One region of the Paenibacillus sp. MDV22-iso6 genome, then DNA from elsewhere that is predicted to be linked to it. Evidence: riboswitches for the same ligand, from Rfam matches in the RefSeq annotation. Region 1 holds a riboswitch; the other holds the start of a gene.
What was found. A riboswitch is a leader RNA that binds a small molecule or an ion and turns the genes downstream of it on or off. The one in region 1 is predicted to bind cobalamin.

Region 1 (16,051 bases):
CAAGGATTGCATACGGTACTTCGTTACCCCGATCCGGGTCATCGGGCGTTCAAAATGTTGCTTAGTGACCGACTGGGTTTAACCCCAGATCACATATCTGTGGGTAACGGGGCGGCAGAAAGCATGGCTCTAATCTTACTTGGACTCGCGCCGCGTAGAGTAGGTACGGTAGAGCCCGGTTTTTCAGAGTACAGTGCATTATCCAGACAATTTGGAGCAGAAGTCCACCATGTTCAAGGACGGGAAGAGCTGGACTGGCGAGCAGAACCGGAAGATATTGAGAAGCTGATGGAGCAGGTGAACCTGCTCTTCCTTGGACAGCCCAACAATCCTAATGGGGTACAGTATCCGGTGGACGTTCTGCAACGGCTTGCTCGTAAAGCAGAGACAACAGGCACGATATTGGTTGTCGATGAGGCATTTATCGATTTTATTGCTGAATCACAGCGGCAATCGCTGGCGTCCAGCTTGAAAGAGTATCCGCAAGTGATCATCATTCGGTCCATGACCAAGTTTTATGCGATTCCAGGCCTGCGTCTGGGTTATGCGATGGGTCGTCCCGAACTGATTCGTGCCATGACAGAGAAACAGGTCACCTGGAGTGTGAACGGGCTGGCACTGATCGCAGGTGAAGCCTGTTTACGCAGCGGGGATAATTTTGAACAGGAGACATTAGCACTGGTGTCACACGAGCGGGAGAGATTAACGGAAGGCCTGAAGGCTTTGGGATGTAAGGTGACGCGAGGGGAAGCGAACTTTATACTGGTAGCTCTGCCAGAGCCGTGGACAGCGACGTCCATCCAGGCTGCCCTCGGTGAACGCGGTATACTGATCCGAAGCTGCGCAATGTATCCCGGACTTGGGGAACGACATGTACGTTTTGCGGTCAAGGACGCGGAGGCTAACGGACGTTTGCTGGAAACGATAGGAAATGTAATTACGTCTAATCCGACAACCGGATTAGAGGCAGGGGGACAAAGCGATGGCACTGCCATTCTATAATTATTACTCCCATTTACAAAAGGACCAAAAGGACCAGAACGAATACAGATCTTCTGTGTGGCCTGGATTACACGTCTCCGCACATGAGCGGCATATTAAAGCGTCCAGTCCTTCTGCTGTAACAGCCCTTTCCAGTGCCGTGTATGGGGGCGGTATGATTGAAATTGATCGTATATTCAACATCTATGTCGACAGACATTATCGCTGTGATGATCCACCTCGTGATATTGCTGATCTGTTGAGTGAATGGCAAGAGCCACAGGATCAATGTGCCGGTCTTCTGACTGCGGTTCGATTGGAGCACACAGCGATTCAGGAATACGAAAGTGATGAGTTCGGATTACTTTGCTGCACTACAGCAGGGGTATCCAATGCTGCACGGGCAGGTTCTGCAAGAACCGTGTTCGATGCTGCGGGGAATGAGATGAGCAATGGGACGGTGTCCCAGAAAATTGGGAAGGTTTCGGCTTCAACCTATACTCCCGGTACGATCAATATCATGTTGTGGATGAATGGGCGTATGACTGCTGGAGCGATGGTGAATGCCATTCAGACTGCGGTAGAGGCGAAGGCCGCTGCGCTAGCTGATTTCGGTGTGGCGGATTCAGAGAATGGTCTGACTGCAACCGGAACAACAACGGATGCCATCGTACTCGCGGTAAGTCAGGCTGAAGTAAATAAACCGCTCATCAGTTACGCCGGGACGGCTACGGTCATGGGTGCAGCGATCGGCAGGCTGGTGTATGACACGATAACGGAAAGCCTGCAAGCCGCGCAGGAGTGGAAAGAGAGGAATAACAAGCAATGACATCTCTGCTGATTCAATGGGCTTCTTGGCCGATCTGGACGGGAATGGCTGGAGCCTGGATTATTGTAGGAGCATACATATTGGATCGCTGCATCGGAGATCCACGCTGGATTCCTCATCCGGTGATTGGCATGGGAAAGGCCATCTCTGCACTGGAGCGGGCGATAAGATCGCGGGTGGACTCGAACCAGGCTCTCAAAAGAGCGGGCGTATTATTTCCCCTTTTGATTGCAGGCGGTTCTTTTGCACTGACTTGGGGATTGATCTATGTGCTGGGTCTTATTCATCCCGCTGTTGCGGTTGTGGCAGAAGTGGTGTTAATCGCAACCACCATTGCCTCGAAAGGTTTGAAGGATGCAGGTATGGAAGTTTACCGCCATCTGAGTCAACAAGATTGGCCTGCGGCGAGACGTTCACTGGGTATGATTGTAGGACGTGATACGGCTCATCTGGATGAACCGGAGGTTGTGCGTGGGACGGTAGAGACTGTGGCGGAGAATATCGTGGATGCCATCGTCTCTCCACTGTTCTATGCCCTGATTGGTGGTGCACCACTTGCCATGGCCTATCGAGCGGTGAATACACTGGATTCGATGGTAGGTTATAAAAATGAAAAATATCTGCATCTCGGTTGGGCGTCTGCCCGTCTAGATGATTGGGCCAACTGGATTCCCGCGCGGCTTACCGCCTTGCTGTTAATTATAGGAGCTTGGTTCATGAAGCTGGATGCCAGAGGGGCAGCACACATGGTGTCCCGGGATGCACGACTGCACCCAAGCCCAAATAGCGGTTTTCCCGAGTCGGCGGTGGCCGGAGCGCTGGGCATAAGACTTGGTGGACATAACGTATATCACGGCGTTGCTTCATTTCGCGCATATATGGGCGAGCCTACAAGACGGATGGAAGCAGAAGATATTGTACGAACAACACGGCTTATGTTCTGGTCGGCAGGTTCTTTTGTTTTATTATGTTGGTTGGTCACCTTCGGGATATGGTCTGCTGGAGGTGCACTGTTATGGAGATAGAAGCTGGACATGGTGGCATGCAAAGCCGTGAGATTATTTTGATACGTCATGGTACAACGGCGTGGAACTTGGAAAAAAGGTATCTTGGGCATACTGACATCGGACTGTTGCCTGAGGCAAAGCAGGAGCTATCTTCGCTGCGTGAGCAGTGTAGCGATATCACATGCGACGCCTTGTATTGCAGTGATATGCTGCGTTGTCAGCAGACACTTTCACACATTGCATCGTCCCAAATGGGACAGGCCAAGCTTGATGCCCGACTAAGGGAGATCGACTTTGGTCAGTGGGAGGGGTTGACCTACGATCAGCTCAAGGACAATTCGCAGTACCGAGACTGGATCGATGCGCCGCATGAGGTAACGCCACCGAGTGGCGAGCCTTGGACAGCATTTGCAGCGCGGATTGATTCATTTATGGAAGAGTGTCTGATGTCCTTTTCACCAATACTGCACTCTCGCAGCATAAACGTGCCAAAAGTAGCCGTGATTACGCATGGCGGTGTTATTCGTTATATTGTGTCACGTCTCATTCCGAATCAAGATTTCTGGGATACGCAGGTAGTACCAGGACAAGCGATAAAGATCCGGCTGGCTGGCGATGGGGATAGCTGGGTTGGAACCAGATTGACTTTTCCGTAAATCGGGTTGTAAGGATGTACAATATAACCTATAATCACAACAGAAGTGTGACTTAGCAAGTGCATCATCGGATGGAGGCTCAACAAGCCCTTCCAACGATGCAGGATGCTCACTTGAATGGTTAAACAATATTAGCGACCATGGGTCCCGAGTGCATGCAGTAATGTTTCATGCTTTTATATAAGGCGATGAACGGCAAACGGGTGAAATAGGGAAGCCGGTGTAAATCCGGCACGGTCCCGCCACTGTAAATCAGGATGAATTCCTGTAAGTCAGGTTACCTGCCCTGGACGTATAAACCGGTGTTCCTTCGAGGAAAGGACAGCGTTTCGGGCAGTTCTCTGTGCATATACAGCGCCAAGCTGATCATGCGCAGATCGCCACATGCGAGACGTCATCCCTGATCCTGACCCAAGGATTAGGGATTTTATTTTTTCATATAAGATGAACCGAATATTACACGAGAACGAAGAGTGCAGAACCAATCTGAAGAAACGAAGTGTTCGCCTTTATAACCGGATTTTTCCCTTTTCAAAAAGGGGATCAAAAAAATCTGGGAATAACAGCGATCGGAAGATGGTACTGCAATCGTAGTGGCCTAGTGTAAAGTTTTATTGGTTCATCTTATATAGGAACACAAATTCAAGCGGATTTGGGACAGGAGCACTACTCATTAGAATGGATAGAGAAGGGGAGAATGAACACAATGAATTTCAAGACATGGAAAGGCGTAGCGTCACTGCTGAGCGCAGCGATGCTGGCACTGACGTTGGCCGGATGTGGTACAACAACAACGAACGAGGGTACAGGAACCTCGCAACCTGCACAGGAGCAATCCCAGGAACAGGCGAAAACAGATCTCAAAACACAATATCCACTCACGGTTACAGATGCTACGGGTGAATCATTTACCTTTGACAAAGCACCAGCCAAAATCGTATCCGTATCTCCGGCTGAAACGGAATCCCTGTTCGCACTCGGATTGGACGAGCAGATCGTAGGGGTATCCGACTATGACGATTATCCGGAAGCAGCAACAAAGAAACCAAAAATGGGCGGCATAACAAAGCCTAATGAAGAGTCGATCATTGCAGCTGAAGCTGACATCGTATTTACAGGTATCTCGATGAGCAAAGAGTCGGTGAAGAAACTGCGCGATCTGGGCATTACCATTTTCAAAACAGATCCTAAATCAGTGGATGATGTGATGAATAACATTGAAACTTTTGGTAAAATCACGGATCATCAGGAAAAAGCACAGGAGATCATCACCCAGATGAAAAAAGATGTGGCTGATGTAACTGAAGCTGTGAAGGCAGTTAAACCAGAAGAAAAGAAAAAAGTATACGTTGAATTCTCTCCAGGCTGGACTGTGGGTAAAGGCGAATTCATGGATGAATTGATCACACTTGCCGGAGGAAACAACGTAGCTTCCGACTTGACTGGCTGGAATCAGATTAATGAAGAGAACATTATTGCTTCTAACCCGGACGTCATTCTATATGCGAACGATGTCATTGATGAAAATTCCAAAACATTGGATCAAATCATCAAAGCACGCAGCGGATGGGATCAAATCACGGCTGTGAAAAACGATGCAGTCATCGGTCTGGATGCCAACCTGTTGAGCCGTCCGGGACCACGGGTAACCCAAGGTCTGAAAGAAGTAGCCAAAGCGATCTACCCTGATCTGTTCAAATGAGTAAAAAGCTGGCAGTGTACGGAACGGCCGGAATTGTGCTGCTTGTGTTAACCGTGCTCATCTGCACGGGCATCGGTTCGGTTGCCCTGCCTGTCCGGGACATTGCGGGCATCTTGCTTCATCGCATCCCCTGGCTGGGCGACTGGATTGTTCCTGACTGGAATACAGCAGCAGAACAGATTATATGGAAGGTCAGATTCCCACGTGTACTGCTTGCCGTGCTTGTAGGTGCATCGCTGGCGATTGCCGGAACTGGATTCCAGGGGGTTCTTCGTAACCCTCTGGCTGATCCGTTTACCCTGGGCGTATCGTCCGGTGCATCGGTAGGTGCGGCTTTTCTGATTTTTTTCGGATTGCAGTATGCACTGATTGGGATCTGGACTCTGCCACTGGTCGCGTTTCTGACGGGAGTAGTTACATTGTGGTTTGTGCTGGCCCTCGCTCGTGAGGGACGCAAAATACCGACACACAGCCTCATTCTGGCTGGCGTGGTCATGCAAAGTTTCCTGGGAGCCGTAGTCTCCTTCCTGTCGACCATGTCGAAGCAGACAATCAATGAAATTATATACTGGACGATGGGAAGTCTGGCACTGCGTGGGTGGTCGTATACGGCCATCCTTTTCCCGTATTTTGTGCTGGGGCTGATTTTCCTCTGGAGCCGTGCGCGTTCGTTGAATGTGCTTGCCTTGGGGGAACGACAGGCTGCTCATATCGGGGTTAAGGTGGATGGATTGAAGCTGTCGGTGTTAGCTGTGGGTACGCTGCTTACGGCAGGCGCTGTCTCCGTATCGGGCGTGATTGGCTTCGTCGGATTGGTCATTCCGCATATTCTTCGGCTCATCGTCGGACCTGATTATCGATTGCTGGTGCCTTTGTCCGCGATTGGGGGAGCCATCTTCATGGTCTGGGCAGATACGATTGCACGCTCATTGCTGGCCCCAACCGAAATTCCGCTGGGTGTGGTTACGGCTTTCGTTGGAGCGCCATTCTTCGCGTATCTGCTACACCGGAACAAAAAGCTGCGGAAGGGGATGATGCCATGAGCACATTCATGAAAACAGACCTTACCGAGAGCCGGCCGATGATAGAGGTCACGGAAGCTGGTAAAATGTATGGTAACCATCGGGCTCTGCATGCAGTGGACTGGAAAGTCAAAGAGGGTGAATGGTGGGGCGTTGTTGGTCCAAACGGCAGTGGCAAATCGACCCTGATTCAGCTACTTGCCGGAACCGAACAGCCGAACGCAGGCAGCATACAGATTGATGGACGCGACATTTCCTCATACACCCGTAAAGATTTGTCACGTATGATTGCGGTCTTGCAGCAGGATGGTCTGCCGGCCATCTCTTATCCCGTAAGAGATGTTGTCGAGATGGGACGTTACCCTTATCAGAACTGGCTTGGCAAAGAAACGTCGGATGGAGCAGCAGTAGTTGATAAGGTGTTAGAGGAGTTGGGTCTGAGTGACATGGCCGAACGACCTTTGGATGCACTGAGTGGCGGACAACGGCAGCGGGTTGCGCTTGCCAAAGTCATGGCTCAGGAACCCAGGCTATTATTGCTTGACGAGCCAACCACCTTTCTCGATATCAAATATCAATTGCAATTCATGGAGTTATTATCAGCGTGGCGTCAAAAAAATCATATTACGATTGTGGCGGTGCTGCATGATCTGAACCTGGCCGCACAATTTTGCGATCATATTCTGGCGCTGCGTGACGGGACTTGTGTAGGCAGTGGCACACCCCATTCGTTGATGACGGAAGAGAACATCCGGGAGATCTTCCGGGTGAGCCCGGCCATGGTGAATCATCCCGACAATGGATTGCCACAGCTTTTGCTAAGACGAGAGAAGAAATGAATGAACCGGGGGAAACCCCATATTTTGATAAAGGAAGTGCTGGCTGTATGAATAATGAACAGGTGTTGGAACAGTTAATGGGTCGGATCGTGGGTCCACATGAGGCAGTTGCGGCTGAAGCTTCCGCACATGTGGATGCATTGACGAAGCCACCCGGCAGTCTGGGCAAGCTTGAACAGCTGGTTATTCGTCTGGCGGGAATCACCGGTGAGGCTCGGCCTTGCTTTGATCGAAGAGCTGTCATCGTTATGGCTGCGGATCATGGGGTGGTTGAAGAAGGGATTAGTGCTTTTCCTGCTGAGGTAACGCCGCAGATGGTCCTGAATTTCCTAGCAGGGGGAGCGGCTGTCAATGTGCTTGCGCGCCACGCTGGAGCTCATGTGATCTGTGTGGATATCGGGGTGAATGCGGATCTGGATCATCCAGACCTGGTCTCCCGCAAAGTCCGCAAAGGAACAGCCAACATGGCGAAGGGTGCTGCAATGACCCGGGGCGAAGCGATTGAGGCCATTCTTGCAGGAGCTGAAGTGGTCTCCACCGAGGTTGCGAAGGGAACGCAGTTGTTTGTGACCGGAGAGATGGGGATCGGGAATACAACTGCTAGCGCTGCGGTGATGTGTGCATTAACCGGAACAGCACCTGCTTCAGCGGTTGGCCGGGGAACAGGCGTAGATGATATCGGTTTGCAGCGCAAAGCCGCAGTAGTCAGCCAAGCCCTCAGCGTGAATGCTCCGAATGCAGACGATGCACTCGATGTACTGTGCAAAGTGGGCGGACTGGAGATTGCCGGACTGACAGGCGTGATTCTTGCTGCTGCTGCAAACGGATGCCCGGTTGTCGTGGATGGATTTATCTCCACCGCTGCCGCGTTGATTGCGAGTCATCTTGCTCCGCTCAGCGCAGAATACATGATTGCTTCCCACACATCGCATGAAAGTGGACATGCAGCGTTGCTGCGTGAACTGGGCCTGAAGCCCATGCTGGATCTGGACATGCGACTGGGTGAAGGTACCGGAGGCGTGCTTAGTCTTCATCTGATTGATGCGTCATGCCGCATTTTGAACGAGATGGCGACATTTGCAAGTGCGGGTGTATCTGGTGGCACGAACGAGACTCAACCTACGGAGTCTTCATCAGCTTCTGCTGATTCCTCTGTACAAGGAGAGGTATCATCATGAGTGTACTCGTGACAGGCGGGGCGCGAAGTGGCAAAAGTTCGTTTGCCGAGCGTCTCTGTATGCAGCGATCCTCTGAGGCTTGGTATGTCGCTACGGCTCAAGCTTATGATGACGAGATGCGCGAGCGTATACGCCTGCATCAGAGCCAGCGGGATGAAGCAGGATATCTATGGCATACGGTGGAGGAACCGCTGGCATTGCCTGAGTTAATTACACGAATGGGAGAGTCCCATACAGGTACGTCTGCACCGACCGTTCTGGTCGATTGTCTGACACTGTGGCTCAGCAATGTGCTGTTAGCGCATGAACATGAACCGGTGCAGGTGCTGTACGATCATATGGATGCGCTGGTAGCGGCCATCCAGTCGTACCCGGGTCTGCTCGTGCTTGTCACCAATGAAGTAGGGGACGGTATTGTGCCGGAGTATGCGCTGGGCAGAAGATATCGGGATCTGGCGGGCATTCTCAATCAGCGGATTGCCGCGGTTTGCCGCGAAGTGTTTCTGGTGACAGTGGGCATTGCGATTGAGCTGAAAAGCAGGGAGTATCGTTTATGAGTAAAGGCGATCTTGAACAAAAACATGCGGCTGCGGCCGCTTTTCAATTTCTGTCCCGTTTCCCGGTGAAAATGCAGCTTGATTTCGTCCCGCCATTATTGCGGGAGAGTGTAGTGTATTACCCGCTGGTTGGTGCGGTCATCGGATTATGCGTCTGGCTGGGCGGAGCCCTGACGGGTGCACTGCTTCCATCGTTTCCGGCAGCGGTGTTAACCTTGACGTTATGGGTATGGCTAACCGGAGGCCTTCATCTGGATGGCTGGATGGATACGGCAGATGGGCTACTCAGTTATCGAACCCGTGAGCGAATGCTGGAGATTATGAAAGACAGTCGTGTGGGGGCCATGGGCGTAATCGCCTGTGTCCTGCTGTTGATGATGAAAGCAGCATTGATTGCTGACTTTATCGCACGTGGTAACTGGGCCTATGGAGCTTTGCTCATCCTGCCGATGATCTGGAGCCGTTGGTTCATGGTATATGCCATGGCGGCCTGGCCGAATGCCCGCAAGGACGATGGACTCGCTGTCCTGTTCAAGGGATTGGGGGAACGGAGGGAAGTCCAGCGTGCACGAAGCTCCGCGGTTGGGCTAACCATTCTGTCAGGTGTGATCACATGGGCTGCGGTATGGATCTTCCAGCCGGATACAGCCATGTTCCAGGTACTGGCGACGGAGAATGGATTGGGGACGTTACCATGGTGGCTATATCCTGTTGCAGCGATCATTGTGGTACCATTGGCTGGTTATGTGATTGGCAAATTCGTTGCCGGGCGTATCAGCGAAAGGCTGGGTGGACTTACAGGGGACACATATGGAGCCATGAATGAGCTGCTTGAGGCCGCACTGCTAACGGTACTTAGTCTGTTACAGGGATTCTTTTTGATATAACGCTGAGAGTGGAGGTGAGGGAACGTGGAAGATACTTCTGCACAAACGTCCGAACAAACGGCAGCAGTATTAATGCTGCAAGGGACGGCATCGGATGTGGGGAAAAGTGTAATTACGACAGCCTTATGCCGAATATTCAAGCAGGATGGCTTCAGGCCGGCTCCGTTCAAATCACAGAACATGGCACTGAATTCTTACGTCACGGAAGACGGCAAGGAAATCGGAAGAGCCCAAGGAGCACAAGCCGAGGCATGCGGCATTGAAGCGACAACGGATATGAATCCAATCCTGATCAAGCCGGTTCGGGATATGCATTCTCAGATTGTCGTGCACGGTGTGCCTCTTACACAGATGAGTGCGTGGGACTACCGGCAGCATTTCCTGCCCCAAGCCAAACAAACGGTCATGGATGCGCTGAATCGGTTGCGCGCGACGTATGATATTGTGCTGATGGAAGGTGCGGGAAGTCCTGCGGAGATTAATCTGAAGGATCGGGATATCGTTAATATGAATCTGGCAGGCTGGGCGGATGCTCCGGTTATTCTGATATCGGATATTGATCGTGGCGGTGTCTTTGCCTCCATTGTAGGTACTCTGGAGCTGCTGGAGCCGCATGAGGTTCAGCGTGTAAAAGGATTCATCATCAACAAGTTTCGTGGAGATCTGTCCCTGCTGCAGCCTGGGTTGGACTGGCTTGAAGAACGGACAGGCATTCCTGTATTGGGCGTATTGCCTTACATAAGTGATATTCAGATTGAAGCGGAAGACTCCGTAGTGCTGGACTCCATGCGACACGGCAAATCCGGTCAGCAGGAGCTGGACCTGGCAGTAATTCGTTATCCGCGTATTTCAAACTTTACAGACTTTGATGCCCTTTCTAGGGAGCCGGATGTGAATGTGCGGTACGTGACTTCTCCCGATGAATTGGGGCATCCCGACGCCATTCTGCTTCCAGGTACGAAGGATACGATCGGTGATCTGGCATTTCTGCGTGCGTCGGGACTGGAGCAAGCGATTGCCAGCCAGACGGAGCGTAAACATGTTCAGCTTGTTGGGATATGTGGTGGATATCAGATGCTCGGTCAGCATCTCAAAGATCCATTTGCGGTAGAAGCGAATCAGATTCAGGAAGCCCATGGATTGGGATGGCTGCCCCTATCGACAACATTTCTACAGAACAAACAAACGGTAAGAGCCTCCGGGCATGTTCACAGTCATCATCCAATTCGTTTGCCCAAGGAAAGTGATGCAGCAAACTCGTTGCCGATCCAGGGATACGAGATTCATATGGGTGTTACCGAGTGTCTTGAGCCTGAACGTGTAACGGCCTTATTCGAAATCGCCCATCCGGGAGGTCAATCCTTCAATGAAGGCTGGGGCACGATGGATGGCAAAGTGTGGGGAACGTACCTGCATGGTTTGTTTGAAAGTGATCAGTTCCGACGTTCATGGCTCAATGGTCTACGTGAAGGAAAAGGACTTGCTCCGCTACTGGAGACGTACAGCGCACGTGAACGAAAGGAAATGGAGTTTGACCGTGTAGCTGAATCATTACGTTCATCATTGGATATGCAGCGTGTGTATGAGATTATGGGCGTTCAGCCACCTGAATAAAAGGAAGCTTGGGGTAACAGCGATCGGAAGGTTGTTCGATCATCGGAGTGGAGCGTGTACATATTCATTTGTTCAATTTATATAATGTGCAGTCCAAAAGAATACCCCCATGCGTGGCAACGTTCCTTGAAACCTGGAACGATGCTGAGCATGGGGGTATTTGTGTACCTAATGTTAAAGTTTGATTCGAATATGGAAATAATGGGTTAAAGGTATTCCGGTTAGTTTATTTTGAAGTTCTTCATGGCGGATTGCAGTTCTACCGCTTGCTCATGTAGATGACGTACCGTGCTGGAATGGGAGTCCATTTCATTCAGTTGGAGATCCGCTGTAGAAGCAATCTCTTGCATGCTTTGACGGGATTTGGACGTGATCTGAGCCGTTTCTTCCACGGAAGCACTGACTTCTTCAGCTCCAGCAGATACTTGCTGGGTAGAGGCCGATACCGTCTGAATGGTCAGATTAACGTTCTGAATCAACTCGTTAAGCTGCTGGAATGCGGAGCCTGCCTGTTGAACCACGTGAGTACCTGATCCAATCTCTTGGGTTACACGGTTCATAGCATCAACCGAACGTTCGGCGTCTTCACGGATGGTTCCCAGGTAATCGGAGATTTCCTCCGTAGCTGTTTTGGATTGCTCCGCCAGTTTGCGTACTTCTCCGGCAACAACGGCAAACCCGCGTCCATGCTCTCCAGCACGTGCTGCTTCAATGGAAGCGTTGAGGGACAGCATGTTAATCTGTTTCGTGATTTCAAAAATGGATTGAACAATGGTCCCTATCGCGATCGAGCGCTCGTTCATCGTTTCGACATAACGCAGAGATTCGCTCGCGGTCTGGCCGACACGTTCCATTTGCTGAATGGCATCCTGTGCCAGACGGTTACCGTTAACAGCTTCGTTTGCAGCATCTCCGATCTGCTCGGATACTTCGGCAGAAGAAGAGGCAATATGCATAATGCCTTGCGTGATTTCTTCCATGGCTCTGGCATTTTCGGCTGCGCTGGAAGCGATACTTACGCTGCCTTTCTCGGCACTTTCTGCAGAACGACTGGAGTCTTTCACCATACCGGACATGGATTCTACCCGTTTGAGCAAATCATTGGAGCCTTCCACAACTTCATTGGATGTGGAGAGGGCACGGCTAATCATTTCTTTCAGATTATGAGTCATCGTCTGGAAGCTTGAAGCGAGCTGTGCAATTTCATCCTTACCTTTAATCTGAATTTCAGCAGTCAGATCTCCTTGTGATATCTGTTTGCTGTGTTGAACGAGCTGAATGATCGGCTTGGTTACACGTTTGATCATGCTTGTCGAGATGAGCCATCCGAGCAAAAAGACCAATGCCGTGATACCGAGGCACAACCAGAAGATCTGTGCAATTTTGTCCTGAATGAATTGGGCATCCATGCTAACAGCCATGATCATGTTACTTCCTGCGATCGGAATAAAGGCTGCTTTATGTACACCGAAGGAATCGGCATAAACCTGGCTGATTTCCATTTCTTTTTTCTCAGTGGCCTCATTCATTGCTGCTTCTACTTTAATCTCATCTCCGGCTTTCATGCCCGAGGAGGTATTTGCGATGACAACCGTAGCTTTACCATCCTGAATAGAGACAACGTATGCTCCGTCCAGATTATGCTCTTTGGCTTTGCCAGCCAAATAGGATTCCACGGTCAGTGCAGCACCCTCAGAGCCAGCTCCGCCACTCTGTACTTGCAAAATTTTAGAAGCGGATGTGTTTTTGTATATATCCTGAATGGACGTGCCCAGGACCTTGTCGAACTGTGGAAGCACGTAACTCTGCATAATATTCATGGAGACAGCATAGAAACTGATACTAAACAACAGGGAAGCAACCAGCAGTACGAGGAACAAAGTGCCTCTGATTTTACCGGCAACGGTGCGATTTCGAAACATAGGATCATCCTTTCACGTCATGTTCATTAACATTGTCGCTTTTCCGTTATCGTAAGACTAAATACCAACGAAGAAAGGCCTAATTTTCACGTTGAGAAAACTTGGGAATAAGCGGATATACCTATATTACAAAATTAACCGGAGGTTGAATACAATAATTTTCACGATTCAGTGTATTTTTTTCAGGAATAGATGAATTTATTACATGCATATTACATAATATCAATTAATACCTACCAGAATAGTTTGTTATGTGATATATTGTTGAATATCGCTTTTGAGCGAGTAGAAAACCGGAATATCCGGTTACTCACACTGAGGAGGATTTATACAGATGAATACCTTTTTAATCATTTTGAACGTAGTGGTTATGCTCGCTCTTCTGGGTGTCCTGTTCTGGATGCAGAAGAAACATATTTCCTTTACCAAGCGTGTATTTGCGGGTTTGGGCATCGGGGTTGTATATGGCGTCATTCTGCAACTGATCTACACATCTGATTCTGAAATCATTACCAAGTCGGTCGATTGGTTTAATCTGGCCGGTTCAGGATATGTTCGTTTGTTACAAATGGTCGTGATTCCATTGATCATGGTCTCTATCATATCGGCCATCATGAATCTGAAAGGCAAGCAGAATCTCGGTAAAATGAGTGTTTCGATTATCGCGATCTTGTTGATCACGACGGCTATTGCCGCAGGGGTCAGCATTGTGACAAGCTTGAGCTTCAACCTGACTTCCATTGAGATCGAAGGTGGAGACCGAGAGCTTGCACAGGGGCAGAAGATGGAGGAACGTCTCGTTGACGTGAAGGATCAGACGATTCCACAGCAAGTACTGGAGTTCATTCCGTCGAATCCATTCGCGGACATGACCGGAGAACGTCGTACATCCATACTGGCGGTTGTTATTTTCTCGGCGTTTATCGGTGTGGCGGTGCTCGGATTGGATCGCAAAAAACCACAGCAGGCGGAAACATTCCGAGGTATGGTCAATGCGGTATATGCGGTGGTTATGCGAATTGTAACACTGGTGCTCAGGCTGACGCCTTACGGGATTTTGGCACTGATTACAAAGGTAACGGCCACCACGAATGCGGATGAGATTCTGAAGCTGATCAAATTCGTGATTGCATCCTATGTTGCGTTGCTCGTCATGTTCATCATTCATCTGATTATCATTGCTCTCTCTGGGTTTAACCCACTCACGTATCTGAAAAAGGTTCTGCCAACTCTGGTATTTGCCTTTACCTCTCGTTCAAGTGCGGCAGCAATTCCGCTTAACGTGGAGACGCAGACGAAGAAACTGGGTGTATCCGACGGGATTGCGAATCTGTCAGCAAGCTTTGGGGCCACGATTGGTCAAAACGGCTGCGCCGGGATCTATCCGGCCATGCTGGCGGTGATGATTGCTCCAACGGTCGGAATCGATCCGCTGAGCTGGGACTTCATTATTACCCTGATCCTGGTTGTCATGATCAGTTCATTCGGTGTAGCTGGTGTAGGCGGCGGGGCAACCTTCGCTTCCCTGATCGTGTTGTCCACGATGAACTTGCCCGTAGCCCTGGCAGGATTGTTGATCTCGGTTGAACCGTTGATCGATATGGGTCGTACAGCATTGAACGTGAACGGGTCTATGACTTCAGGACTTGTGACCAGCAAAATTCTGAAAGAAAACGATCATGATACATTTAATGATCAAAGTCGTGATCTGGATTCAGCCGTTCAGGCGTAATTCAGATTCATAATAGGCGGATGGCAGTTACTGCCACAAGCCATGCAAGAGCAGCCGTTCTTCGGGTTAATCCGGAGGGCGGCTTTTTGCTTTTAACATCCGTTGGGCATACGGTAAATATCATCTGAAGCCAGTTGGAGTTATTTAGTGCTGTTCAAGCTTGGGGAAATGTGATAGAGTATTCATGTTTTGGCCCAGAGTCAAACCGCGGTTCGTAACCATCCCGCGTAATCAAAACTAGGAAGGCAGTGTATTTATATTGTTTAATTTAGGATGGGGAGCGCTTTTCGTTCTCGTAACGTACGGCTTTTTTCTTTTGTGTTACCGCTTGTTCGGTAAAAAGGGTCTTTATGCCTGGATTGGTGTGGCAACAGTCATTGCCAATATACAGGTGACCAAAACGATAGATATTATGGGTATCGTTCTGACGCTTGGCAATACGATGTATGTCAGCATGTACTTGACCAGTGATTTGCTCAATGAGAAATATGGACCAGGTGAGGCACGTAAAGCCGTATGGTTCGGGTTCTTCACTTTGATTATGACGACAGTGCTGATGCAGATGGTATTGTTCTTTGAGCCAGCATCGACGGACTTTGCACAGGAGTCGATGGAAAAATTGTTTGGTATGCTGCCACGTCTGGCACTCGGTAGTCTGACAGCCTATTTCATCAGTCAGTTCCTGGACGTGCGACTATACACTTGGCTGCGTAAGGTGGCGCCAGGGCGTAATCAGTTGTGGATACGAACCAACGGTAGCTCGATCATCAGTTCGTTCGCGGATACACTGGTATTTTGCACGATTGCGTTTGCTTTCATCTATCCATGGGACGTTTGGCTTGAAATTTTCTTGACCACATATGTGATCAAATTTGTATTGACCGCGGTAGGAACGCCGTTTCTATATGCTGCACGAAGCTTTAAATTCAAGGATGAAGCTTAGATTCGTAGTTAAGTTCTTCTGCAAAATGCTGAATCCAAACACAAAAGTCCCGCAAAGCCATGCATTCATGGTTTCACGGGACTTTTGCTTATGACCAAAAAGGATTAGTCCGTCAGGATTTGCAGCTCTTTCGGATATGTCGTCAGAACTTCTACACCCGTCTCCGTCACAAGTACATCATC
Region 2 (16,051 bases), on a different contig from region 1:
CAGCGCTTGAAGCTCGTGTATCATCAGAGCAGGCAGATGCGGTATTGGAAATTCGACTGGGCGCACCTGACGGTACACTGGCAGGACGCGTGGAGCTGGCACAGGGTAAGGCACAGCAGTGGTCCACGGTTAAGGCAGACCTGAAAGGTGTATCAGGTCAACAGGATGTATACCTCATGTTGTCCTCAGGAGTACGTGTCAGCCATTTCGAGATTCATTAAGTCGGATAGAATAACATTAGCAAGATGACCATGACCAAAATGGAATGATAGTAAATGAAAAATCCTCCGAAGAGATTCGGAGGATTTTGTTTGTGCATTTGGTTGAGTGGGTTAGGAGTTTCTTTTTCCTTTTTACTTTCCGTCAAATGTAATCAGTTTGTGCACAAATTGTTTCAATTGTTGGTTCGTTGCATTCAACTGCTCAATCGTGCTCATAAAATTGTTAACCAGTTCCGCTTGCTCCTGAGAACTCGCGGTAATCTCCCCAAGTTCATTCTCCATCCCCTGAATGGATTGGCGGACGGAGAGGAGGGACTCTTCAATACGCGTGGTCGCTTCCTTTGTATCTACGGACAGCTTGCGGATTTCCTTGGCGACGACGCCAAATCCTGCACCTGCTTCACCGACACGAGCAGCTTCGATGGCGGCATTCAGGCCGAGCAGATTCGTTTGTTCCGAGATTTCACGGATGAAGCTGGCGACCTGAGTCACGTTGCCTGATTTCTGTACAGCTTGTTTGGAGTTGTTGCGAATTTCTTCGGTGGTGGCGCTCAGCTCCTCCGAATGTGCAGCTACGTGCTGAACGCTGTCAATCAACTGGTTGGTCAGGTTTTCGGTAGCATTCATGAGCTGCTGCAGCTGATCCTGATCATCCATACTATAGAGCAGGTTGAATATAGCGATGACCTCGCCCTGTTCATTTTTGATCGGAAGGTAGGCGACATCAAACGGCACTCCAAATAACTCCTTCGGGTAATGATCAAATTGTTTGTCCGTACCACCTTTCAGATCGGCAAAATCACGATTAGGCTCGAGCAGTGGATCACCTGCTTTGAACTCTAGTTGTTTTAACGACTCTCCTGCGGAAAAATACAGGAATTTCTCCCGGTCAATAATGGAAAGGGTTACATCTTGGCGAATCGTATCCCGAAAAAAGGGCATACATGCGATTAGTGATTGAATCATATCCATTGGAAAGGTCCATCTCCTCAATTTTCTGATCTGATAAACGATTGTTTTAAATTGTTATTTAATAACTGCCTATATCATATATCGTCATGCAATAAGGAATAAAATAGAGAGAAATGATAATATATGATCCTTTAGAAGAGTTAGCTGCAGTTTCAAATACTTTTAGCTTCTGCATGGTTGTTCCGGGTGTACCGGACGGTAACTGGCAGGACACGTTGAAATGACGCAGGAGTACGTGTCAGCCATTTCGAGATTCGTTAAGTCGGATAAAAAAGACATTGCCAGATAAACAAATAGAATGATAGTAAATGAAAAAAGCCTCCGAAGGAATTCGGAGGCTTTTATTTGCATTCTCAAGCTTTGTTTAGATTGAAGAATCAGCGGTTACCCGTTCTCTTGCTGTACGAGCAGCATCCACCATGATGCTCAATGCATCTACAACTTCCGCTTTACCACGTGTTTTCAGTCCGCAGTCAGGGTTTACCCAGAACAGATCTGCTGGCAGCACTTGAAGTGCACGCTCAATCATATTCAACATCTCGTCCTTGCCTGGAACACGCGGACTGTGGATATCGTATACACCGAGTCCGATGCCTTTGTCATACGTATTCTGCTCGAAGCTGCCTACCAGTTCCCCATGGCTACGGGATGTTTCGATCGAGATCACATCTGCATCCAGGTCGCTGATGGCTTCAATAATATCATCGAACTCGCAGTAGCACATATGGGTATGCACCTGCGTTGTTGGTTTTACGGTAGCAGTAGCTAAACGGAAGGATTCCACGGCCCATTGCAGGTACTCATCCCACTTGCTCCGTTTGAGCGGAAGTCCTTCACGCAGAGCTGGCTCATCGACCTGAATCATCTCAATGCCTGCTTGCTCGAGCGCTTCAACCTCGTCGCGAATGGCGCGAGCAATTTGGTAGGATACTTCACTGCGTGGAATATCCGAGCGGACAAAGGACCAGTTCAGGATCGTTACCGGACCTGTGAGCATGCCTTTCACCGGTTTGCTGGTCAGTGTCTGGGCATAGGCCGTTTCTTTCACCGTCATCGGTTCATTGAACAGTACATCTCCGTAGATTACAGGTGGCTTCACGCAGCGTGAGCCGTAAGATTGTACCCAGCCATTTTTGGTGAAGGCGAATCCGGTCAGCTTCTCACCGAAAAACTCGACCATATCGGTACGTTCGAACTCACCGTGTACCAGCACATCCAGACCAATTTCCTCCTGGATAGTAATCCATTCTTGGATCTGTTCACGTACATAGGCATCATATTGCTCCGCATTCCATTCCCCTTTACGGAAGAGTGCACGTGCTTTGCGCACGTCTGCCGTTTGCGGGAAGCTGCCAATGGTTGTTGTTGGCAGCAGCGGGAGCGACCATTTTTGCTGCTGCAATTCGCGTCGCTCATGGAATGACGCGTTGCGAAGCAGCTGCTCATCAGCATGCACCCCTGCAGGCGCACCACTCAGGCGTGTCCGTGATTCGGACTCGCTCAGCAGGCGCACCGCTTCGGTGCTTGCCTGGGCGCGGCGGCTGGCTTCAGCCAAAGCCGCTGCTTGGTCCGCCTGCTTCGCACCGCCGGACAACAACGTGCCGAGCGTCGCTATTTCCTCCAGCTTCTCGTCGGCAAAGGCCAGGGCATTGCGCAGTACCGGATCAAGCGCGCTCTCCTGAGCGGCAGTAACCGGTACATGCAACAGGCTGCAGGAAGGCTGAATGATCAGCTTGCCTTCGGCTGCGAATTCAGCCACCTGCTCCAGCAGCTTCGCCGTCTCTGCGAGATCGGCACGCCAGATGTTGCGCCCGTCGATGACACCGGCGCCCAACCATTTATCCTGCGGGAAGCCATGCTCCCGCAGGCTGGCGAGGTTGCCTTCATAGCCGTGGACCAGGTCCAGGCCGATTCCGGCAACAGGCAGTGCTGTCACGACCGGATAAGCTTCCACTGATTCGAAGTACGTTTGAAGCAGCAGCTTCAATTCTGGTGCAGCTTGTGCCAAGGAAGTATACACCTGTTGCAGCAAGGCTTCATCTTCGGAAGAGGCAGCCAGCGTCAGAGCAGGCTCGTCGATCTGTACCCACTGTACGCCTTCTGCTTGAAGCTCAGACAGAAGCTGGGCGTATACGGGAACGAGGCGTGTGACGATCTCTGCGAAGCGTTCCGCGTCATAGCCTTTGGCGAAACGTACATACGAGTACGGACCGACTACGACCGGTTTACCTTCCAGCCCAAGCTCTTGCTTCGCTTCGCGATAGGCGGCAAGGGGTTTATTTTCAAGCAATGCAAATGCAGTATCATTATTAATCTCAGGAACGATGTAGTGATAGTTGGTGTTCAGCCACTTGGTCATCTCACAGGCTGTTGCCTGATCATTACCCCGGGCCATGGCGTAATAAGTAGAAACGGATACCGGTCCGCCTGCATGGTTAAAGCGCTCAGGAACGACGCCAAACATCGCAGATACGTCAAGAATATGATCATAGTAGGAGAAGTCGCCCACAGGAATCAGATCGAGCTGCTGTGCCTGCTGTTTCTTCAGATCCTGCAACCGAAGTGTGGTCAGCTCCTGATGAAGCGTAGATTCATCGATTCGGCCAGCCCAGAAGGACTCCAGTGCTTTTTTCCATTCGCGTCCCGCACCGATACGGGGGTAACCAAGGTTGCCTGTCAGTACTTGTGGCTGTTGTTGCTGTGATTGCGACATGTAAAATTCCTCCTCATTTATAATAGGTAAACTCATCAAGTTGAAGCTATTGTGGTGTGTTTCTTTTGAAAGCATCAAAAAAAGGCATTCCTTCCGATTCCATACCCCGAGAAACAGGCATCATGAATGACGACTGTGCACAAAGATAGAATGGGAAAGAACACCTGCTATAAGTAGTTGTAGCGGTTGCTCTAACACCTTCCTATCTTCCGTAGGTCATGCGATGCTGTCGAAACAGGCAGGTCTCCTGGCTTGCGGATCATGGTCATATGCATTCCTTCCCGGTGGTTACACCAGTGGATTATATGCACAGACTCCCCGTATACAGTGGCGGGACCGCGACGGATTTACACCGTGCTTCCCTTTTAAGCCTGACCACGCATGTAGCGCGGTAGGCACCTGTTTCCGTGTGCAGAAATGTGCGTACACATCTCTGGCTATGAAATTGGCGACCAAGCATAGATGATAGATTGTATCATGATGCAATCGTCGTATACTTGCTCTTATGCTACCAATCATAGACGATAACCTAAGGGCTTGCAACATATATCATTAATCCGATCGGAAATAAAATTTGCTCTATGAATCCTAGATATATTGGCAGATTTGACTCCTTAAAATGAACCATATCATCGCCCACGCTGTGCTTGATCCCCCTCAAATAAAAAAATCGTTACCATGCATCTAACTGCATGGTAACGATTGTCCGGCCTGCCATTGTTGCACCCACATTAACGATGCGCTGATTACGACTGCCACGAAAAGGAAGAGACACATCACGTTCAGCTGCGATATAAGGCCCATCGATAATGACGTCGCATAGCTGGGATAACTCCGCCCGTGACGGGTCTGTAATCAATTCCTCATACACAAACCCCGTGTATGCCCATACAGTCAGATCAGGTCGTGCAGCCCGAAGCTGCCGAACCCAGGATGCGCATTCTGCCGCAGAGAAAAAAGGATCACCTCCGCATAACGTTACCCCTTCCAGCAAGGGATGCGAGGTTACCTCATGCAAAATCTGCTGCTGCCGCTCCTCCGTAAAAGGTTCGCCTGCACGGAAGTTCCATGAGCCGGGGCTAAAGCAGCCCGGACAGGCATGACGGCATCCGCTGATGAACAACACGGCACGCAGGCCAGGCCCCTCATTCACCGATTCCGGAATGTATCCATACAGATTCACCGATGTTTCACCCGGTCTCTCACTTCGGCCTGCTTCGCTCCATTGAAGCGCACTTTATAGTCACCGGTCAGATATCCCGTCACCCGGCGCAGCCGCTGGAAATGCACGTGGGTTTCATGAGCCTCACATCCGGGACATACATCTCCAATAACGCCCTCATAACCACAGGACGGACAACGGTCAATCGGATGATTAATGGAGAAATACCCGATGTCCTGGGCCAGCGCGTATTGCACGATTCGTTGGAAAGCGGCGGTATTGGCCCTTACGTTCCCGTCGAGTTCGACATAAGAGATCGCTCCGGCATTACATAGTGAGTGGAAGGGAGCTTCCAATTCAATCTTGCGATAGGCAGGAAGGGAATGATAGACCGGAATGTGAAATGAATTGGTGTAGTATTCCCGGTCGTTGACCCCCGCGATGCTGCCGTATCGCTCACGATCAATCTTGGTGAATTTGCCGGACAGTCCCTCGGCGGGCGTAGCGAACAAGGTGATGTTCAGGTTATGCTGCTCACTCATCCGGTCGCAGAACTCTCTCATCGTACGAATGATATTCAAGGCTTCATGATGTACATGGAGATCTTGTCCATGGTGACGGCCATATAGAGCGGTCATACATTCAGCAAGTCCGATAAAACCAAGGGATAACGTACCATGTTTCAACAGGTCAGCCACTGGTTCATTTGGAGCCAATTGTTCACCGCCTTCCCATACTCCTTCCCGCATCATGAAGTCCGATGCTTTGGCAGGCTGATTCGTCTGAATTCGATACCGGTGCAGCAGTCCATCCGTAGCATTGTGCATGACGGATTCCAGCGCCGTATAGAAGCCAGCCCGGTCAGCGATGGCTCTTGCTCCCTGGCAGATCCCATATCGAATGCCGAGCTTGACCAGATTGATGGTGTTAAAGGACAGATTGCCTTTGCCGCTCTGACGATTGCGTCCGAAGCGATCAGCCAGTGTGCGTGTCCGGCATCCCATCGTCGCAATGATCGTATCGGGATCTTCCGGTTGATAATAGGGAAGGTTGAAGGAAGCATCCACATTGACAAAATTCGGATACATGCGCCGTGAGGAGCAGGTCACAGCAAGCCGGAACAAGTCGTAATTCGGATCTCCCTCAGATTGATTAATTCCTTGCTTGCACTGGAAAATATGTTGTGGGAACACGGGCGTTTCTCCGTTACCCAGTCCCCGAATGGTTGCTTCCAGCAACGACCGGGACACGAGCCGACCTTCGGCTGAAGTGCACAGCCCGTAGTTCAGCGAAGTGAACGGAATCTGTCCCCCAGCACGACTGCTCATGGTGTTCAGATTATGGATCAGAGATTCGGCAGCCTGTTCGGTCTCCAGTTCCGTTTCTTCACAGGCAAAGGCGAAGGCTCGAGGACACTTCTCCTTTGCTTCATCGCTATCCAGATGCAGTTGCTCATCCTCAATTGGGGAAATCTCCCCAAACAGCCGTTGCCCCTTCCGATAATGCTTACGGAACGAACGCTTCACATAAGGTGCGAGATCCCAGTCGATTTTATTGGCGGATACACCGCCGTACTGGCTGTTTTGCTGGGATTGAAAAATAATGGCCACCAGTGCCATGGCAGACATGATTGTCTGTGGTGTACGAACCGAACCGTTGCCGGTATTGAATCCGGAGGCCAGCAGTCGGTCAAACGGAATAAAGATACAGTTGGTCGTCCCAAGGGCATACTGATCCAGATCGTGTACATACAGATCGCCGTTCTCCACAGCTAGAGCGAGCTCCTTAGGCAACACATGACGCAGAGCATGCCACTTGGCGGTCTCCGAACCGAGCCTGCTCATCTTGCCGCTGAACGAGTCTCCGTTCAGATTGGCATTCTCCCTCAGCGTATCGGCATCTTCAGCACCAATAATTCGTCTTCCCAGGTCAGATAGAAGATCAGATGCCGGTGGAGAGGCATACTCAAGCATGTTCATATCAGTTCCTCCTAAATAATGAAATTGAAATTGTATAGGGATAATGTCCATTCATTGAACACTACATGTAGAGTTTCTTTATCCATTTATAAACTATATATTGTTATTTAGGTGTGATAATGATCACATGGGAGAGGCTGATCGACTGTCATGATTTATAGCCCTGAATGATAAATGTTTTCAAAGCTGGAGGGTAAGCGTATAATTTCTATTTACCGTGCAAGTTCAGTTGACGATGCTTGAAAAAAGGATAGAAAACTTCATATATGAATAGTTTGTGACAGCTGTTTTGGAACATTTGATCCCTCGTTAATCGATTGAATCATACTGTGGGATACGGATTTGAAGTGCAGCTAAAACAAGAGGGGTGAATCATGGGAACGTTAGGCATTACAAGGGGCTTCTATGAAAATATACAGGAAGCCGCATCCCATATTGTAGATGTATTAAGCGGTATATTAAAGGTGAACACCATTTTCGTTGCCACGAATGATGGCGTGACGAATGTTATTATGGAAGCTTTTAACCGCGAGGAAGAGTTGATCGCCAAAGGTAGTGAACTTCCATTTGAAGCGTCATATTGCAGCTTGGTCTTAAGAGATAAGGGCAGCAGTCTGATCATCACGGATACATGTGAACATCCCCTTACGAAATCAATGGACGTAACAAGCGGACTGGGCAATCGTTTCTTTGTGGGGATTCCCATTATGCGGAGATCCGGGGAAACGTTCGGCACGATCTGTCTGATGGATGACCCTGATTATGTGATCAGTGAAACGGATATGAAAACACTGCAAGCCATGGCCGTTTTTCTCGGATATGTTGTGGATCTGGAAGATACGCTGCAAGTTCAGGAACAGAAGCTGAGTGATTCGGAGCAACTACAAGAGCAGTTGCAGGCAGAGAAGGAACGTGCGGAGTCTGAGGCAATGACCAAGACGCAGATGCTGTCGCTGATGAGCCACGAAATACGTAATCCGCTGAACGGCATTCTGGGATTAACGGATCTGATGCGTACACCAGATATGTCGGACGAGCAGGCAGAATATGTGAATATGATTGAAACCAGCGGTAACATACTGCTCTCCCTGCTGAATAATATGATGAGTTTTAACGTCAATGACGCAGGCAAAACGGTTGTACACGATGATCCATTTGATCTGGTAGCCACGATTGAGAATACCGTTTATCTCTATGCGGGACTGGCGCTGAGCAAGAACATTGAGCTGGGATTGAACCTTGATCTGAATGTGTCCCAGGTTTTTGTCGGGGATGAGATCAAGATCGGGCAACTATTGGCCCATGTCATTCAGTATGCTCTAGATTCAACACGGACAGGTTCGGTATTGGTTACGGCAACCGTAGCTGGTGGAGATGCAGAGGAGGCAGGTACGCTTCAACTCCATGTGAAGTACACCGGACGTATGTTGTCTTCGGACAATAAGCTTAGATCATTTAACAATTTGGATGGAAATATAAGTACACAGAAGCTGGTAGGAACCAATCTCGGTTTGGCGGTCAGCCAGAATCTTGCCATCCTAATGAACGGCCGTATTCAGGTGCATGGCATGGGAGACAAGGAGACAGAATTCGAGATCTGCCTGCCGCTCCGCAGACATTGGGAACTGCCTCAGCTTGCCAATATTCAGCATCGACTGAAGGGCAAAAAGGTGCTGCTTGCCAAGGACCCTGACATTCTGCAAGGGGCCTCTTCCCTGATGCGCAGATGGGAGATGGATGTGCATATGACCTCAGTTACCACCGAAGCGTACGACTGGATTCAGAAGGGCTTTAAGCCTGATGTGGCCGTTGTGGATATGGGACTGTTGGAGGGTGGTGCTGTGGATTTTGTACACAAGCTGAAGCGCTTGGTTACAGATTCACCGGTCATTGTTCTGATCCCGTATGGCATGCATATCGATCCACATGAAGCGGAAGTCTTCGATGCGGTCCTGACCAAGCCGGTGAAGCAGGCTGATTTGTTGAATGCGTTAAGCATCATTGTGCATTAAGAATATGTGAACATATATTAAACTGGCGCACCTGTTACGGGTGCGCTTTATGTTGTTATTTTGAAGGAAGAGGAAGCTCGAACAAGCAGCTCCGAGTCGACTTTAAATACACGTTTGTCCTGATAGTCATTTGTATTCATCATATCAATCATCTTCTCCATAAGAATGGCCCCCATCGTATACTTGGGCTGGTTCACCGAACTTAGCGTAGGATGAATGTATTTGCTGATTCGATTGTTGTCCACACCTACGATAGCCAATTGCTCAGGGATGCGTATCCCGTATTCCATACATGCTTTGTATACACCTAGCGCCATTTCATCATTAGCCGCATATACAGCGGAGAAGGACAGGCCTTTGTTAAACAGTCTTTTGATGGCCTCGTACCCACCTTCCTCATTGAAGTTCCCATTCTCGATCAGTTCGAGACGGAACGGAATCTGATGATTGCGCAGGGCCTTCAAGTAACCTTCTAGCCGTTCATAGCTGTCAATTGCTTCAGGATAACCGTTTAAGAAAACGATATTTCGATGTCCGGCCTCAACAAGATGCTGAACAACTTCCTGGGAGAATTTCACGTTGTCCGTATATATACACGGGATCTGATCATGTTCGATATATTTGCCAACGATGCCAATGCGATACCCCTTATCCGCAAGCTGGAATAATTCCTCATCCGCCAGCATGGGCGTGATAATGATGACACCGTCAATGGTTCGATCCAGCAGCAAATTAAGATAATCGACTTCTCTCTCTTTCAGGTTATGAGCATCACATATAATGACCTTGTAATGGCGGGCATAGGCGATGTTCTCAATGCCTTTAATAATTTCGGCATAATAGGAGTTGTTAATATCGGGAACGATTACGCCAATTGTCATGGTTCTCTGTGAACGAAGATTCTTGGCTGCTGCGTTGGGGTGATATCCCAATTGCTCGATGGCGCGCATCACCTTATCTTTGGTCTTGGTGCTTACTTTGCTGTGCTGATTAATGACCCGCGATACGGTTGCCGGGGACACACCTGCAATGGCAGCTACATCAATGATTTTGACATCCATATTCTTCACAACTCCAAATAAGTGATTGACAATTAATTCAAATTCATTATAATTCCAATTGAAAACGATTACAAGTTATAACCGATTGAAACAATAATTGGGATAGTGGAGGAATAAAGGGTTTAATATTCAATAAAATGTAATCGATTTCACTAACTCCAGTTGTGATAAATAGCGGACATCCATGGATTGTCCCCCTCGTACACCCGCTGTTTATATAGCATTACCGTTACCTGTCGTGAGTGCTGCATCCTGGTTCAGTCATACCTCAAGATATGACCATTTAAGGGAGGCGTCAACATGTTGAAGAAGAGCACTATTATGCTATTGTGCAGCTGTCTGCTGCTGGGACTGCTGGCTTCGGCCGTAGGTTCACCGAAGGCCAGTGCGGCTTTTGGATCAGGGGATTTCCTGAAGGCTAACGGAACGGTTGTCCGCAATAGTTCGGGTACAGGCAACGTGGTAAATCTGCGTGGAACAAATTTGGGTGGTTGGCTGCTGCAGGAAGAATGGATGACGCCCTCCGGGGCGGTAGATGAATACACGCTGCGTCGCACGTTGACGAATCGTTTTGGGGAATCGGGTGCACAGAGCCTGATCAATGGATATCAGGACAACTGGATTCAGGTTGGTGATCTGGATAACATCAAGAACTGGGGCATGAACGTTGTGCGTGTGCCGATCTATTGGGAGGATTTTATGAACACCAGCGGTGTCATGAAGCCTGATTCGGTTACGTTCCGCAAACTGGATTGGCTGATTGATGAAGCGGGCAAACGGAACCTGTATGTCATTCTCGATCTGCACGGTGCACCGGGAGCCGCCTGTCCATGGCATTCCTGCGGTCAGGAGAATTCCAACCAACTGTGGACTAATTCTACATACCAGAACTGGACTATTCAGATCTGGGAACGGATGGCGACACGTTACAAAGGTAATCCAACTGTTGCCGCGTACGACCTGCTCAATGAACCTCTGGTAACCATGGGAACGGGTGAAAATGCAGCTCAAATCAAGCAAAAGATGGATTTCTATGACCGGATGTACAAAGCCGTCCGTGCCAAGGATGCCGATCACATGATCATCATCGCAGCATTCTTCGACTGGTGGGCAGCTTCACCACCAACGACTTATGGCTGGACGAATGTGATGTATCAGACGCACCATTATCAATTCACGGATTATAACAACTGGGATCTGACCAATTCGGAGATGGATCGCTGGCTGAAGGATATGGCGTCCTATCAGAAGAATTGGAACGTTCCGGTGTTAGCGGGCGAGTTCTCGTTTGGTCAGGATGATCTGACCGAGAAGTGGCTGTCTGGTCTGAATGCACTGAATGCTTCATGGACGAACTGGAGTTATAAGGTCAAAGGCGGCGGAACTTGGGGTTATTACAATAACAACAACAACCCGGCACCGAACCTGAATACGGACAGCGCGGCAACAATTGCTTCCAAATGGAGCAAGTTCACAACGGCGAACTTTGCCTCTAATACTTCGTTCCAGAATGTGGTCAAAAAACATACGGGAACGGCTCCTTTTACAGAGACATGGTCCAGCCTGAAAGCCAATGCCAACGGCACATTTGTTAGCGCAGAGAATGGCGGTGCAGATGCACTGGTAGCCAATCGGGATACTGCCGGACATTGGGAGCGGTTCAAAATCATCCAGAATTCGGATGGTACGGTATCCTTCCTGTCGATGAGCAACATCAAATATGTGCAAGCAGATCTGAATAATGGCGGGCGTTTGATCGCCTCGGCCACGTACCCATCCACATGGGAGAAGTTTACCCGTGAAGATCTGGCTGGGGGATTGGTTGCCTTCAAATCCGTGGCGAACGGTAAATATGTCAGTGCGGATCTGAATAACGGAGGCGTGCTGTCTGCCAATCGTAACGCTGTGGGCGGAGCATGGGAACAATTTATCTTAACAGCTAACTAAGATTAACTAGTACCCATTCATTAAATGTGGTGACTGGGTAATATTTGACGCGTGTCGTGGCTCCGCTCTTTTAGCGGAGCTTTTCATATTCATCCCTATCTATATCCCAAATTCTTCTCCAAAGCCCTTTTAATCCGAGCCGAATACGATACAATAGAAAGGGAACTTCATCATTAATCAATTTAGAGGAGGATGTGCATTCAATGGAATACCGTAGATTAGGTGGAAGCGGACTGAAAGTAAGCGAGATTAGCCTGGGTAGCTGGCTGACATACGGAGGATATGTGGAACGTGAAAACGCGGTGAAATCAATTGAAGCCGCATTCGATGAAGGCATCAACTTTTTCGATACAGCCAATGTGTACGAGCGGGGTGCAGCAGAAGAACTGCTGGGGCAGACGTTGAAAGCGTATTCCCGCGATTCCTATGTCCTTGCAACCAAGGTTTTTGGCAAAATGGGTGACGGTCCAAATGACCAAGGGTTATCACGTAAACATATTAAGGAACAATGCGAAGCCAGCTTGCAACGGCTAGGTGTTGATTATGTAGACATATATTATTGCCATCGCTATCATACCGAAACACCGATTGAAGAGACACTGCGAGCACTTGACGATCTGGTGCGTCAGGGCAAGGTGCTCTACGTAGGTGTTAGTCAATGGACCGCGGCACAGATGGAAGCTGCGCTGGGTACCGCTGACCGCCTGTTGCTGGATCATATCGTGGTGAACCAGCCGGTATACAACATGTTTGACCGTTACATCGAAAGTGAAATCATCCCTTTGGGTGAGCGCAAAGGTATTGGACAAGTCGTCTACTCCCCGCTTGCACAAGGATTGTTGACCGGGAAATACACTTCGGTGTCCGATATTCCCGAGAACAGCCGGGCAGCGAAGCTGGGATGGGATGAAGGGAAAATTAATGCTGACCGGATTGGCAAGGTTCGCCAGTTGATTGAAGTGGCGGACAAGCTGGACTTGAAGGTTGGTCAATTGGCTCTGGCGTGGATTCTGCGTCAAAATAACGTGTCCAGTGCGCTTGTAGGGGCAAGTCGCCCTGAGCAGGTGAAAGAGAACGCTGCCGCTTCCGGTGTGAAGCTGGATGCTGCCATCGTTGAAGAAATCGAACAAATCTTAGCTTAAGGCGAACTCAACCTCACAGGTTGCTTTTTACCCGTACGCGAGTTGATTCGAATGCTGCAAAGTGGTGAGATAAGAAAGGGATGTCCTGCTAGCCTGATAGGCTATGAGGACATCCCTTTTTTTGGTTTGAGATTAGAATGGGCTTTGGCCGACGGAGAGCGACCTGGAACGCAGCGGAATGGCACATACGCGGTTCCTGCCCGTATTCTTGGCTTCATATAATGCACGGTCTGCCTGTTCAAAGAAATCGTTATCATCCCGGTCGTCGCAGTGATCCGGAAAAACTGCGACCCCTATGGAGATGGTCAGTCGGATCGTATTGCCATCAGGCAGCGCAAAATGGTACTTCTCGACCGATTGTCTGATGGACTCGGCAATGGCCATGGCTTGGTGATGACCACAATCGAGCAATAGTATAGCGAATTCCTCGCCTCCGTTTCGAGAGACGATATCCGCTGAGCGGGCATGCTCAATGAGCAATTGTCCGAGTTGTTTCAGGACCGCATCACCTGAAGTATGACCGAAAGTGTCATTTACTTTTTTGAAACGATCGATGTCGATGACCAGCAGGGATAGTTTTTGCTTGTACTCACGAGCCCGTTCCAGTTCCAACTCAAGTGATTTCTCAAATTGTCTGCGATTACTGAGATTGGTAAGATGGTCGGTGGTTGCTTTTCGTTCGAGCAGGAACAACATCTCATTCGATTTATTAATGAATTCTGCGATGAAATAAATAAAGATTCCACCGACAAAAGAAATGGTCATCTGTAAAGGATATACTTTCATTAATGAGTTCATGCTGGTTGTATTCAGCATCAGGATCACAAAGATCAGCGTCATACCCAGCAGGTTCATGGTAATAATTTTGGTTAATCTCGACCAGGGAGCATAGGCAAAATATACACCGGACAGTCCGATGATCGTCATGACGAATGCTGCATCGATGGCAGCGGATGACATTCCAAACATGACAATACGCAGGATGGAAATGACAAGTCCCGAGATGACCGAAGCCAGTCCTCCTAAATATACGGCTGCTGTGACGATAGCCAAATGACGCAAATCCACAATGGTAGTTTCATTTAAAGGAAAGGAATAATTCATCAGTACCGTTCCATAGATCCCGAACAGCAGACCACCGATCATCTGAACACGCATCGAGGGAAAGGGCACGCGGATACGATAGAATTTGGCTATGATTCCGGACACATACATGAACGTGATCATGACACAGAGATTGACGAAAAACGTGCTTAGCAACAAGCATCCCCCCTTTAGCGCACATTACTATATTTTAGCTGAAAAGCAGTATAGTAGCGAACCATATTATCCCAAATGAGAGCAACGGATGCTTAGAAGAGGCTTGGCTATAAGTATTCATGAATAAAATAGTCGGATATTGACTTCATTGTGCAATGAGATTTATACTTAATCTAAATCAAAATTGATTTTGATGTTTCAGGGAATCATAGCAATCAGTAGATTGCTGTGTCATCTTATATACTATTGAATGGGTTAATAAAGGAGAATTGCTGGTGAGAACTCTAAATCTGACGATACAGCGTCAAGCTGTTTACGATGTAGTCCGTCATTCCGAAGACCATCCAACGGCAGCAGAAGTGATGAACCGTCTGGTGGAGCAAGGTTATAATTTGGCTTATGGTACGGTATATAATTCGCTCCGATATTTAACGGATAAAGAGTTGATTCGAGAACTCAAGTTAGGCGAGACGGCCAGTCGTTATGATGCCCGCATGGACGATCATCAACATATTATGTGTGAAGTATGTGGCAAGGTGGATGAAGTCATGACGGAGGTTCCTCCGCAATGGATGAAGCAAGTCGCGGAGGAAACCGGGTATGCGATTGATCACGCTCATGTGGTCTTTGGAGGTGTCTGCGCGGAATGCAGAAACAAACGGGTCAAGTAAAAATCAACCTGTCCGGTCGTCGTTTGCCGCTCCGGGTCAAGCCTGCCCTTGCGGATCCAACTCCCCTTGTGGATAATTGCCCGGTTACGAGACGGGTCATTCTGATTAGTCCTATGCCAGGGCAAGTACATGAGCTGGTTAAGGCACTTACGGATAGCTGCTTCGATGTGCTGGTGTTCCACCGCTGGGAGCCTGATTTGCATGAACGGCTTGTATTTGATCTGTTGATCTATGACCTGTCTGTTGCTGGAACCATTGATGCTTTTGCCGGTATCAGCAGCCGATTGAATCGTGAAGCGGAACATGCAACACCCTGTCTGTATCTGGTGGGGGAGAAGATGATTGGCAGTGCCAGTGGCCCGATGCTTCAGGAGGAATTACTGGTCTGGCCGGCCCGTCCGCAGGAAGCGTTGTATCGTGTGCAACGCATGATCGGCAATAGTCCTGCAGCACCGAAACGCGGATTTCTACCTCAGGAAGGCCAACGCATTGGTTTCAAGGATCTATGGCTGGATCGTGAGCGGATGAGTGTGCACCGGAACAATGACCGCATTCACCTGACCAAGACAGAGTATGATCTGCTGCTGAAGCTGATTGATGCCAAAGGTGCAGTGATTTCCCGTGAGGAGATGCTCAGCGATATTTGGGAGACTGATTTTACGGGTGGAAGCAATGTGGTGGATGTTCATATCAAAAGCTTGCGCAAAAAACTTGGCGATAACGCGGCTTCGCCTCAATATATAGTAACGGTAAGAGGAGTGGGCTACCGCCTGGCGGATTAGTCCGCTTTTTTTTGTGTGGACACATTGCGCTGTTCATGTCACTCGTATGCGGGTATATCCACTAGAGAGAGTAGATCAAGCAATCGGAATGGATCAATGCTCATCTTACTCCAAGTTGATGTTCATATT

Region 2: linked by a shared signal. The riboswitch ahead of metE (5-methyltetrahydropteroyltriglutamate--homocysteine S-methyltransferase) and the one ahead of AC4PM4_RS09040 (ABC transporter substrate-binding protein) in region 1 are both predicted to bind cobalamin.

The regions. Positions count from the first base shown of each region.
Region 1 is NZ_JBZVDZ010000002.1:611,151-627,201, forward strand. Features, by position in the region: gene cobD (threonine-phosphate decarboxylase CobD) at 1-1,002, shown strand, start outside; gene AC4PM4_RS09025 (adenosylcobinamide amidohydrolase) at 983-1,810, shown strand; gene cbiB (adenosylcobinamide-phosphate synthase CbiB) at 1,855-2,835, shown strand; gene AC4PM4_RS09035 (histidine phosphatase family protein) at 2,826-3,473, shown strand; cobalamin riboswitch at 3,640-3,776, shown strand; gene AC4PM4_RS09040 (ABC transporter substrate-binding protein) at 4,171-5,175, shown strand; gene AC4PM4_RS09045 (FecCD family ABC transporter permease) at 5,172-6,218, shown strand; gene AC4PM4_RS09050 (ABC transporter ATP-binding protein) at 6,227-7,036, shown strand; gene cobT (nicotinate-nucleotide--dimethylbenzimidazole phosphoribosyltransferase) at 7,084-8,214, shown strand; gene cobU (bifunctional adenosylcobinamide kinase/adenosylcobinamide-phosphate guanylyltransferase) at 8,211-8,771, shown strand; gene cobS (adenosylcobinamide-GDP ribazoletransferase) at 8,768-9,658, shown strand; gene AC4PM4_RS09070 (cobyric acid synthase) at 9,731-11,272, shown strand; gene AC4PM4_RS09075 (methyl-accepting chemotaxis protein) at 11,494-13,194, opposite strand; gene AC4PM4_RS09080 (L-cystine transporter) at 13,529-14,926, shown strand; gene AC4PM4_RS09085 (queuosine precursor transporter) at 15,186-15,869, shown strand; gene AC4PM4_RS09090 (M24 family metallopeptidase) at 15,974-16,051, opposite strand, start outside.
Region 2 is NZ_JBZVDZ010000003.1:365,135-381,185, forward strand. Features, by position in the region: gene AC4PM4_RS10895 (glycoside hydrolase family 3 C-terminal domain-containing protein) at 1-221, shown strand, start outside; gene AC4PM4_RS10900 (methyl-accepting chemotaxis protein) at 354-1,193, opposite strand; gene metE (5-methyltetrahydropteroyltriglutamate--homocysteine S-methyltransferase) at 1,558-3,906, opposite strand; cobalamin riboswitch at 4,127-4,324, opposite strand; gene nrdG (anaerobic ribonucleoside-triphosphate reductase activating protein) at 4,580-5,089, opposite strand; gene AC4PM4_RS10915 (anaerobic ribonucleoside triphosphate reductase) at 5,086-7,047, opposite strand; gene AC4PM4_RS10920 (hybrid sensor histidine kinase/response regulator) at 7,422-9,059, shown strand; gene AC4PM4_RS10925 (LacI family DNA-binding transcriptional regulator) at 9,107-10,120, opposite strand; gene AC4PM4_RS10930 (cellulase family glycosylhydrolase) at 10,421-12,067, shown strand; gene AC4PM4_RS10935 (aldo/keto reductase family protein) at 12,271-13,209, shown strand; gene AC4PM4_RS10940 (GGDEF domain-containing protein) at 13,342-14,469, opposite strand; gene AC4PM4_RS10945 (Fur family transcriptional regulator) at 14,745-15,140, shown strand; gene AC4PM4_RS10950 (winged helix-turn-helix transcriptional regulator) at 15,116-15,922, shown strand.